3 regions of the Paenibacillus sp. FSL R5-0519 genome follow, and region 3 is predicted to be linked to each of the others. Evidence: predicted binding sites of a transcription regulator. Region 3 holds the regulator's gene; each other region holds the start of a gene.

Region 1 (3,286 bases), 140 kb from region 3:
AGTTCCCAAATTTTGTCCCGAAGGGGCGAGTCCAGCGGAAGTTTCTTCGACAGGTTAACCAGCGTCACGAATACAGCATCCCGACTGCTGCACACTTCCCGCTGCAATGTAACAAGGGAGAGCATGCTGCTCAGGTTGCCGCCAGCTTCCTGGTACTGATCCTTAACAAAGGACGTCACCCCATCATAAAGTGCTTGTTCTTCGGGCGATAGTTGCAGATTCACGTTGGAGACGTTCCGTTTGGTAAATTGAACGGGGCCTTCGCCGCGGCGGTTACGAATCATCACTTTGGATAACTCGTTCTTAAGCTGTTCCTGATTTTTCGGAACCCGTTTGTCTACGACAAAGTTCGCCGCAAAGTCACCCTGACGCCCCAACTGACCGGGCTTCAGCAGGTTAATCAGATTGAACAGCTCACTCATATCGTTCTGCACAGGTGTAGCTGTGAGCAGCAGACAGTACTTTTTGCGCAATTTCAGCATGAATTGATAGTTGGTTGTTTTCTTGTTTTTGAGTTTATGAGCCTCATCAATAATAATCATGTCGTAATCAGTGTTCAGCAGCATATCTTTATGCGGGTCACGTTTGGCTGTATCCATGGAAGCAACGACTACTTCATTCTGCCAGGAATAGGCCTTTTTCTGGGCAATGGCAGGAATACCGAATTTCGAATTCAGCTCCCGTACCCATTGCAGCACAAGAGAAGCCGGTACGAGAATGAGTACCTTGGATACGAGACCCCGAACCATATATTCTTTCAGAATGAGACCGGCTTCAATGGTTTTGCCAAGACCCACCTCATCGGCGAGAATGGCCCGGCCTGACATTTCAAATAATACTCTGCGTGCAGTGTCCATCTGGTGAGGAAGTGGAGTAAGGCCTTGTAGATGCTTCAAACACTGGATCTCGTCAAAATTGGGAATCAGATTGGTCTCTTCGGCTTGAATGCCCAGTTGAAAGAGTCGGTAATCTCCCCAAGGGCCTCCTTTATCCAGTCGTGATTCCAACTGATTGATCCAGCTTCGATCGAATTCCAGTGGAACGGGCAGCTCGGCTACAGGTTGACTCGTGTGGTGCGGGTTTTTCCGGTTCATGATGCTTCCTCCCCTGCCATACGTGATGACGTTTTATTCGTAGGTAATAGTATGGACGAATGAGAGTGAGTTCATAACTATATAAGTTGAACTACATTTTATTTGCACAAACACTACGATGACAGAACAACCTTCCAATCGCTGTTATCCCCAGATTTCTTTGATTCCCTTTTCTGAAGGGGAAATCAGGGGATAAAGGCGAACGCTCCGCTTTTTCAGGTTTTTTCTGTCCTCTCCGTTGAGGTGCAAATGATTAGTTTAACTTATATTGAACCCAGAAATTTAGTAAAGGCACATGTTTTTTCTGTCCCAAAAAATTCACAGATATCGTATTCATGCGTATGAGGGTGTGTGAAGAAGCTTGTCAGAGTATGGGGAGTCTATGCAGATAGACTATGATAAAAGTCGTATGGAAAATCAATATATAGTGTAATATACTGGTTTTTTATCACTATATGTGGTGTTTCATCATATTTTACTCTTATATTAAAAATGGAGCGTTAATCGGGGAGGTTGAACGTAGCGATGAAATCAAACCAACGATCGTACCAATTAGAAGGACTTAGCGAGAAAATATTTCTGGACCGATACGCCTGGAAGGACGCTGATTCGAATCATGCCAAGGTCGGAGATGTGGTATTGGTATTAACAAAGGATGATCCCAAGTTCCCAACCAAGGAAGTGGGCGAAATCATAGAACGTCAGGGTCAGCTCGTACAAGTAAGGATTCGAAGCGGAGAGATCATCGAGACCAGTGTGGAGAAACTGACACTCAACATCGAAAAAACACCGGAAGAGATGTGGAGTCGACTTGCCAAAGCCATGGCCTCTGTTGAATCTAAAGCAGATCAGCGGGCAATGTGGGAGTCCAAGTTCCGCTCCGTGTTGGAGGATTGGAAGTTAGTACCCGGAGGGCGTATTGCTGCAGGAGCGGGGGCAAGCGATGAGCTGACACTCTTTAATTGTTATGTCATTCCGTCTCCGCAGGACAGTCGGGGTGGCATCATGAAAACCTTGACCGAGATGACGGAGATTATGGCACGTGGGGGAGGTGTAGGCATTAATTTGTCTTCTTTGCGTCCTCGCCGAGCGGTGGTGAAAGGTGTCAACGGATCATCCAGCGGTTCCGTATCGTGGGGCGGATTGTTCAGTTATACGACAGGACTGATTGAACAGGGCGGAAGCCGCCGGGGTGCGCTCATGCTGATGATGAATGACTGGCATCCAGATGTGCTTGATTTTATTACCGTGAAACAAACGATGGGTCAGGTGACCAATGCCAATCTGTCTGTATGTGTGAGCAACGCATTCATGGAGGCTGTCAAGCAGGACGGAGATTGGGATTTGGTTTTCCCCGATACGAATGATCCAGACTATGACACGGAGTGGAACGGGGATATGCAGCAATGGAAAGCCGCAGGTCATGCGGTGGTACACTATCGTACACTGAAGGCGCGCGAAATCTGGCATACTATTATTGAATCAGCCTGGAAATCGGCAGAGCCTGGTGTAGTATTCATGGAGTACTATAACCAGATGTCCAACAGCTGGTATTTTAACCCGATTATCTGTACTAATCCTTGCGCGGAACAAGGCCTGCCTGGCTGGGGTGTATGCAATCTGTCAGCGATCAATCTGTCCAAATTCTATGATGAAACGAATGATGATGTGGCATGGGATGAACTGGCGGAAACCACTCGCATCTCGGCTAGATTTTTGGATAATGTCATCGATGCAACACCATATCATTTTGAGGAAAATAGATTGAATCAGCAGCGTGAACGCCGGGTTGGGCTTGGCACAATGGGACTGGCAGAGCTGATGATTAAGCTGCGTATAAGGTACGGCAGTCCTGAATCCCTTGAATTTCTGGATAAACTGTATGGATTCATGGCGAAGGAGGCCTATCTGGCATCGGCAGAGATTGCAGCAGAGAAGGGAGCTTTCCCGGCTTTCGAAGCTGAACCGTATTTACAGAGTGGATTCATGAAAAATATGGTTGCGAGGTACCCTGAAGTGGGAGAGGCCATTCGCAAACAGGGCATTCGAAATGTCACGCTGATCACCCAGGCGCCAACGGGAAGTACAGGTACGATGGTAGGCACATCCACGGGTATTGAGCCGTATTTCGCCTTCAAGTATTTCCGTCAAAGCCGTCTGGGTTATGATGAACAGTTCGTACCGATTGCGCA
Region 2 (3,286 bases), 2.3 Mb from region 3:
TGTCTGACCGGTTTCGTCAGAACAGCATCAAAGGTTTCCGCTTCGTGCGGGTCAATGTGCATACCATATGGAACCAGAACAATGACGGGCAGGTTCTCCAGCCGCTGTTTCATTTCATGTACGAAATCAACCGCGCCGCCCTCTTGAAGTCCCATATCCACAACGGCTACATCCGGCTTGAAGCCCTCCTTGATCCACTCATGTGCTACACTCGAACCCGAGGTCATATGCACAGCCATCTCCCATCTGCGCATCAGGGAAGAAACGCCTTGCAATATATCCGGGTCCTTGGCGAGCAGCACCTTTTTCCCTTTTAACCGCTGCTGAATACTTGCAAGTTGAGGTAACTCCCAGTATCTGCGTAAGGGAAGGGCAATATGGAATTCCGTCTCATTCTCTCCCGCACTACTCACCTGAATACGGCCATGCATGAGAATGGCAAGATTTTGGCTTACCGCCAAACCCAGATTGCTTCCAATCAGTTTTTGGATATCCAAATTTTCATCTTGGCCGTTCAATGTACGCAGCTTCTTATCGGATACCATCTGACCCGTGTATTTCACCTTGAGCGCAAGTGTACCCATATCCTCCGTCTCTTCGCCGTTCACCACGGCCGTGATCAGAACTGAGCCTTCACGTGTTGAATCCAGAGCATATTGAATGACATGTGCAAGCAATTGTCCGATCTTGATCTCATCACCAACAAATACTTGCGATACATTCAAATCAAGATTCAATCCCAGATCAATATTCTTGCCCGATGCCATTCCGGCATAGAGATAGACGGTATTTTCAATGGTGCCGACCAGATCAAACGGATCATCATGGATAACCGTTTTGCCTGCCTCATTAATATTGAAGCTCATCATATTATTCAGGAGCGAGAGTAGTATGTTGCCACTCGTCTCGATCATATTTACATATTCCGATTGCTCTTCAGACATATCCGGAGTACGCATTAGATCCGTCAACCCCAGAATGCCGTTCAACGGATTACGAATCTCGTGACTCATCAGTTTGAGCATCTGTGCTTTGGTCATGGCCTCCGATTCGGCTCGTTCTTTCTCTGCCTGGAGCTGCTCTTGCAATCGTTCCGAATCACTCAACTTTCGCTCCTGAACATGCAGCGTGCTCTCCAGATCCACAACATATCCCAGAAAGACAGCCATCGCGTTCAGCGTCTTCATATCCGTTTCACTGATCACATAACCAGCATTGTCCATTAGACATATCGTTCCAAATGTTTCGCCAGATCTTCGTATGATAGGTACACCCACGAAGAAACGACTCCCAAGCCCACTCGTGACGTCCATGGAGCTTGTCATTGGATGTTCACATGTATTCTGAATGGTAAGAACGCTACCTTTGTCTCTTAACACCAGACTGCAATATGATTCGTTAAATGAAAGCTCACTGCCTTTAACAATCAATTCTTCCGTACGGTTAAAGGCCTCCAAAATGACATTCGTCACCCCATCATTCGTGGCAACGAAGATGGTATTGACCTTCAATATCCCGCTTAACACGTCCACGATATGGGCCGCAGCTTCCTTTATGTCTTCATAGAAGCCTCTCGTAATGCCTTCTGCCGTCCCCATGATTCACCCCTCTTGTCTCAGCTGCACTTTCAAATCTGTATATCAGAATGTTTAATCACGTACAAGGGTTCATCAATGATCCGAATATCTGTCACAATCTATACTTATATGATTAACACCGTAGAAGTAAAAGAGAATCATACTCCCTGCCAATCGCCCCTTTTTTGGACAAAAGCAGTCTTGAACTAATGATGTAACAACCGTAAATATACTGCAAATTTCCTTTTCAAATGGTTCAAATTTCATCTTGTCCAACTTCGGATATTTTACATGCAGAATAACTAGAAATTATACGCTTCTACTCAGACTTTGGGAACCTTTATCCGCAGTAATTAAAGGAAAGTCCATTTTGTCCATTAAGTTGTGTGACGATTATCACACCCAAAAAACCACATATAGTTTATAAATGGATAATACAAATCTACATATAGTATTTAACGCAAATTAAATGATCATCACATCATTTTAGGAGGAACCTTACATGAACTTGCTTGAGTATGCCACTCCACCGGCATCCGATCTATTATCCGACCTGGGAAGACGAATTATTGGCGCTGAAGATGCCGATACGCTGAGGGAAAATGCGAATCTGAACGGGGACTCCTTCAGCGGCAAGATGAGCAGGCTCGGTTCGGAGACCGCCAAGTGGCATGCTCTGCGTCATGTGTTGCCGAAAGAGCTTGCTCAAGCTGTGGAGAACGGGGATCTGTATGTACACGATCTGGATCAGTATGCACTTGGCACAACTAACTGCATCTTTATCCCGTTTGACCGTCTTCTTGCTGGGGGTTTCAATACAGGCAACGGATCGGTTCGCACACCTCAGACGATCATGTCTGCGATGGCTCTGGTTGCAATCATCTTCCAATCCCAGCAGAACAGTCAGTATGGCGGCGTATCGGCCAATAAGATTGATTGGGATCTGGCTCCCTATGTGCAGCGATCGTTTCGCAAACATTATCGCAAAGGACAACGACTTTTTGGTGAGAATGCTCTGATTGAAGATGAACAACTTCATCTGGACAGTATGGGAGCGAAGAATCAGTGCCCACGCGCATATGACTTCGCCTATGAAGAGACTGAACTGGAGACAGGACAAGCTGCCGAATCGCTGATCCATAACCTGAATACGATGAGCAGTCGGGCTGGTGGACAGATTCCATTCACATCACTGAATTATGGATTATGTACTTCTGCGGAAGGACGGTTGGTATCACGTTCATTGCTCGAAGCAACGATTCGCGGCCTGGGCAACGGGGAAACTCCCGTATTCCCTCAACATATTTTCCAATGTAAACAAGGGGTCAATCAGGCTCATGGCGAGCCAAACTATGATCTGTTCCGCCTTGCGGTCACGTGTTCATCCCGGCGGATGTATCCTAATTTTGTCAATGTGGATGCCTCGTTCAATCTGCCTTTCTATCATCCGGAAGATCCGGATACGATCATTGCAACCATGGGATGCCGCACACGTACTCTGGCTGACCGGTTTGGTCGTAATCGTCAAAGTGGTAAAGGTAATCTGTCTTTTAATACCATCAACCTGGTCAAGCTCGGCATCCGGTTTGGCATCTGCCAGGGCAACAGAGCCGTTGCCGATCGGGCGGGATTCTACACTGCACTGGAATCCGTGATGCATAATGCCGCTTCTGGCCTGCTGCATCGCTACCGCATTCAGACAGCACAGC
Region 3 (3,286 bases):
ACACCGAAGGATAAGCCCGCAATCACAGACAAAGACGGCAACACCACCCTACCCGCCGGCGGCACGATTACGACCAAGGGCGGGATAGAGATTAAGGTACCTGAAGGCACAACGATAGACTCAAAAGGTAAGGTAACCATTCCGGCGGACAAGATCGCCGAAGTGAACCTCCCTAGTAGCAACAGCACAGTGACCATTTCGGGCGGCTCGACGATCGCGAGCGACGGTACGATCACAGTAGTCGGCAAAGATGCGCATGTGAACCTGCCAAACGGCAATCAAGTGCAAATCCTTGACGGATCGAAGATACGGAGTAGCGGCGCGGTTGTAGTAGGACTGAGCGGCGCAAAAGTCAGCTTAGACAACGGCTTGTCGCTGAACATCCGTGAGGGTACGGAGCTGGTGTTAGATGATGCCACCCCACTGGGCTTCCTCGTGATATCGGGCAACCCGTTCAGGGATGCCAACATGGAAGACTGGTTCTACAACGATATAAATTTCGCCTACACATACGATCTTTTCAACGGCACGACGTCCACAATGTTCTCACCGGGCAGCGCAATGACGCGTGCAATGTTCGTGCAGGTACTGGCCAATCTTGAGAACGTAAACCTCTCCAGCTACACGAGTTCCCGCTTTAATGACGTGACGGACGGACAATGGTACACCGCGGCAGCCGAGTGGGCGGCCGAAAAAAGCATAGTCAACGGTACAAACGTAGACCTGTTTGACCCCAATTCGCCGTTAACGCGCGAGCAGCTGCTGGTGATACTTTATAATTACATGCAGTACAAGAGCTATGAGATACCTGAAAGCTACTCTAAACCCTTCACGGACCAGAGTGAGATCAGCTCCTGGGCGTTGGAGGCCGTTCAGGCGCTGCAAGGCAACGGCATTGTATTAGGCAAACCGGGCAACTTTTTTGCTCCCAAAGCCACCGCCACCCGCGCCGAAGTAGCCACGATCTTTGTAAGGTTCGTTGAATATCTGGCTAAGTGAAAGCGCATACAGAATTAAGGAGACCCCTCCCGGTTGGACAATATCCAGCTGGAGGGGTCTCTTGTTTTCAAACTGTATTTTTTTGACAACTCTCCGGTCAGGACTTTATAAACCCTCGATTTTTGGTATCTAGAATATACGTCCCCTGGCTCGTCCCCAATTCCTTCTACTTCATTACATGTTCTGATGTATTTCACCACATAAAAAACGCCATCACAATAATGTGATGGCGTTCTTAACTATGGAGCCTAGGGGGATCGAACCCCTGACCTCATCGCTGCCAGCGATGCGCTCTCCCAGCTGAGCTAAGGCCCCAGGATATGAAATAGATAACTTGTCCAACACTGCTAACGTTCCACAGGCGACTCCTATATCATATAAAATCCAGCTTTCGCTGTCAATCACTTTTTCAAGATCCAAAGTGATTGGAGAAGAACAACCGATTTCACGGGCACACATGGACTGGAACTCCAGACTGCTCTTCTCCCTTTCCCACTTCACTAATCCTCCAGATCGTCTTTGGACAACAGGGATTTCAGTTCTTTCATGAACATATTGATATCTTTGAACTGGCGATATACCGAGGCAAAACGGACATATGCCACTTCATCGACTGGAAACAACTGTTCCATCAATAGCTCACCAATCTGGCGACTCTCCACTTCAGCATCAGCTGTATTACGCAGCGATTTCTCCACTTCAGATACCATCATCTCCAGCGTCTCAACGGAGACTGGACGTTTCTCACAGGCACGAATAAGCCCGCGAAGAATCTTGTCCCGGCTAAACTCTTCCCGGCTGCCATCTTTCTTAATGACAATCAATGGAGTTTCTTCAATCATCTCAAACGTTGTGAATCTTCGGGCACACTGCTCACACTCCCGGCGACGGCGAATGGATTTCGCTTCGTTGGCCGGACGCGAATCAAGCACTTTGGTACCCATATAACCGCAATAAGGACACTTCAAATCAGATCACTTCCCACGTTTTACTTTTTACCACATATTCCCTGTCTTGATTTTGTAATGAAAAATGCATTGCCGAGACATAATACTTTTACCAACTCACGAGGAGGTGAACAGCAATGGCACAAAGCAACGGTAACTCCAACAACCTGGTGGTAACTAAAGCTTCCGCAGCACTCGAGCAAATGAAATATGAAGTTGCTCAAGAACTCGGAATCAGCATCCCACAAGACGGATACCAAGGTAACATGACTTCTTACGAGAACGGTTCGATCGGTGGATACATCACGAAGCGTCTGGTAACAATTGCAGAACAGCAATTGGCAGGTCAATACCAATAATATCTGCATCGTAATACGCTACACAGAGGAGCATGGAGCGGCCGGTGAACAACCGGCCTGCTCTGTGCTTCTACTTATATACTTAGAACGTATTATAGATCTTTACATACTGATTATAATAGTAAATGACCCTTTGTACATAGTGACGCGTCTCACCAAACGGAATATCCTTCACCGTATCGAATGAACCATCCCATACACCATCTCTGAGCCAACTATTCACTTTGCCTGGACCCGCATTATAAGCAGCGATCATCACCGCTTCATTGCCACCAAATTGATCGGACAGATTGCGCAGATACCATGTGCCTAACTGAATATTTCGTTCAGGCTCGTGCTTCAATTCCTCCAGTGAAGTGTCGGGAATTTTGGCTTGTTCCAATATCCAGTTGGCCGTGTCCGGCATCAGCTGCATGAGTCCAATGGCACCTCGTTTGGATTCCTTGCTTGTCTTGAAATTGGTCTCCACTTTGATAATGGAAGCAATCAGAAACGGATCAACCTCATAGCTCTGAGATTGGGCACGAATCTCTTCCTTATAATGAATCGGATAGAACCATGCCATCCAGTTTGTATTCAGAAATAACACCAATACAAAGGACACAAACATCAACAGCAGTACTCGTTTCTTGCGCAATATTCTCATAACAAACCCTTACGCTGTAGATATGAGTCAATTTGCTGCTCCGTCTCAGTCCATAAACCGCTGTTATTGATGACAATGTCAGCCAACTGCTTTTTGCGTTCAATATCCATCTGTACATCCATCCGTGCCTCAGCCTGCGCTGCAGTCATTCCATCCCGACTCATCAAGCGATCTCGTTGAACCGCTCTCGGTACATAGACAACCATGACTTCCTCAAAACCGTCTTCCAGACCCGACTCGTAGAGCAATGGAATATCAGATACCACAAGTTTATCCGGATGTTGCAACGCATATGCAGCAGCCCGTTCACGCATCTCTTTACGGATCGCCGGATG

What was found. The regulator NrdR, encoded in region 3, represses ribonucleotide reductase genes. The targets are predictions, from matches to a motif close to AACACNATATATNGTGTT.
Region 1: a site for NrdR is predicted at 1,542-1,559, ahead of MKY73_RS19380 (adenosylcobalamin-dependent ribonucleoside-diphosphate reductase). Genes of this name have one in related genera too.
Region 2: a site for NrdR is predicted at 2,016-2,033, ahead of MKY73_RS00740 (anaerobic ribonucleoside triphosphate reductase). Genes of this name have one in related genera too.

What each region holds. Positions count from the first base shown of each region.
Region 1 covers NZ_CP150234.1:4,335,827-4,339,112, reverse strand. Annotated here, with positions in the region: gene MKY73_RS19385 (SNF2-related protein) at 1-1,094, opposite strand, end outside; gene MKY73_RS19380 (adenosylcobalamin-dependent ribonucleoside-diphosphate reductase) at 1,620-3,286, shown strand, end outside.
Region 2 covers NZ_CP150234.1:164,622-167,907, reverse strand. Annotated here, with positions in the region: gene MKY73_RS00745 (histidine kinase dimerization/phospho-acceptor domain-containing protein) at 1-1,598, opposite strand, end outside; gene MKY73_RS00740 (anaerobic ribonucleoside triphosphate reductase) at 2,080-3,286, shown strand, end outside.
Region 3 covers NZ_CP150234.1:4,472,764-4,476,049, forward strand. Annotated here, with positions in the region: gene MKY73_RS20020 (S-layer homology domain-containing protein) at 1-999, shown strand, start outside; tRNA gene MKY73_RS20025 (tRNA-Ala) at 1,242-1,314, opposite strand; gene nrdR (transcriptional regulator NrdR) at 1,500-1,967, opposite strand; gene MKY73_RS20035 (alpha/beta-type small acid-soluble spore protein) at 2,084-2,305, shown strand; gene MKY73_RS20040 (lytic transglycosylase domain-containing protein) at 2,388-2,951, opposite strand; gene coaE (dephospho-CoA kinase) at 2,948-3,286, opposite strand, start outside.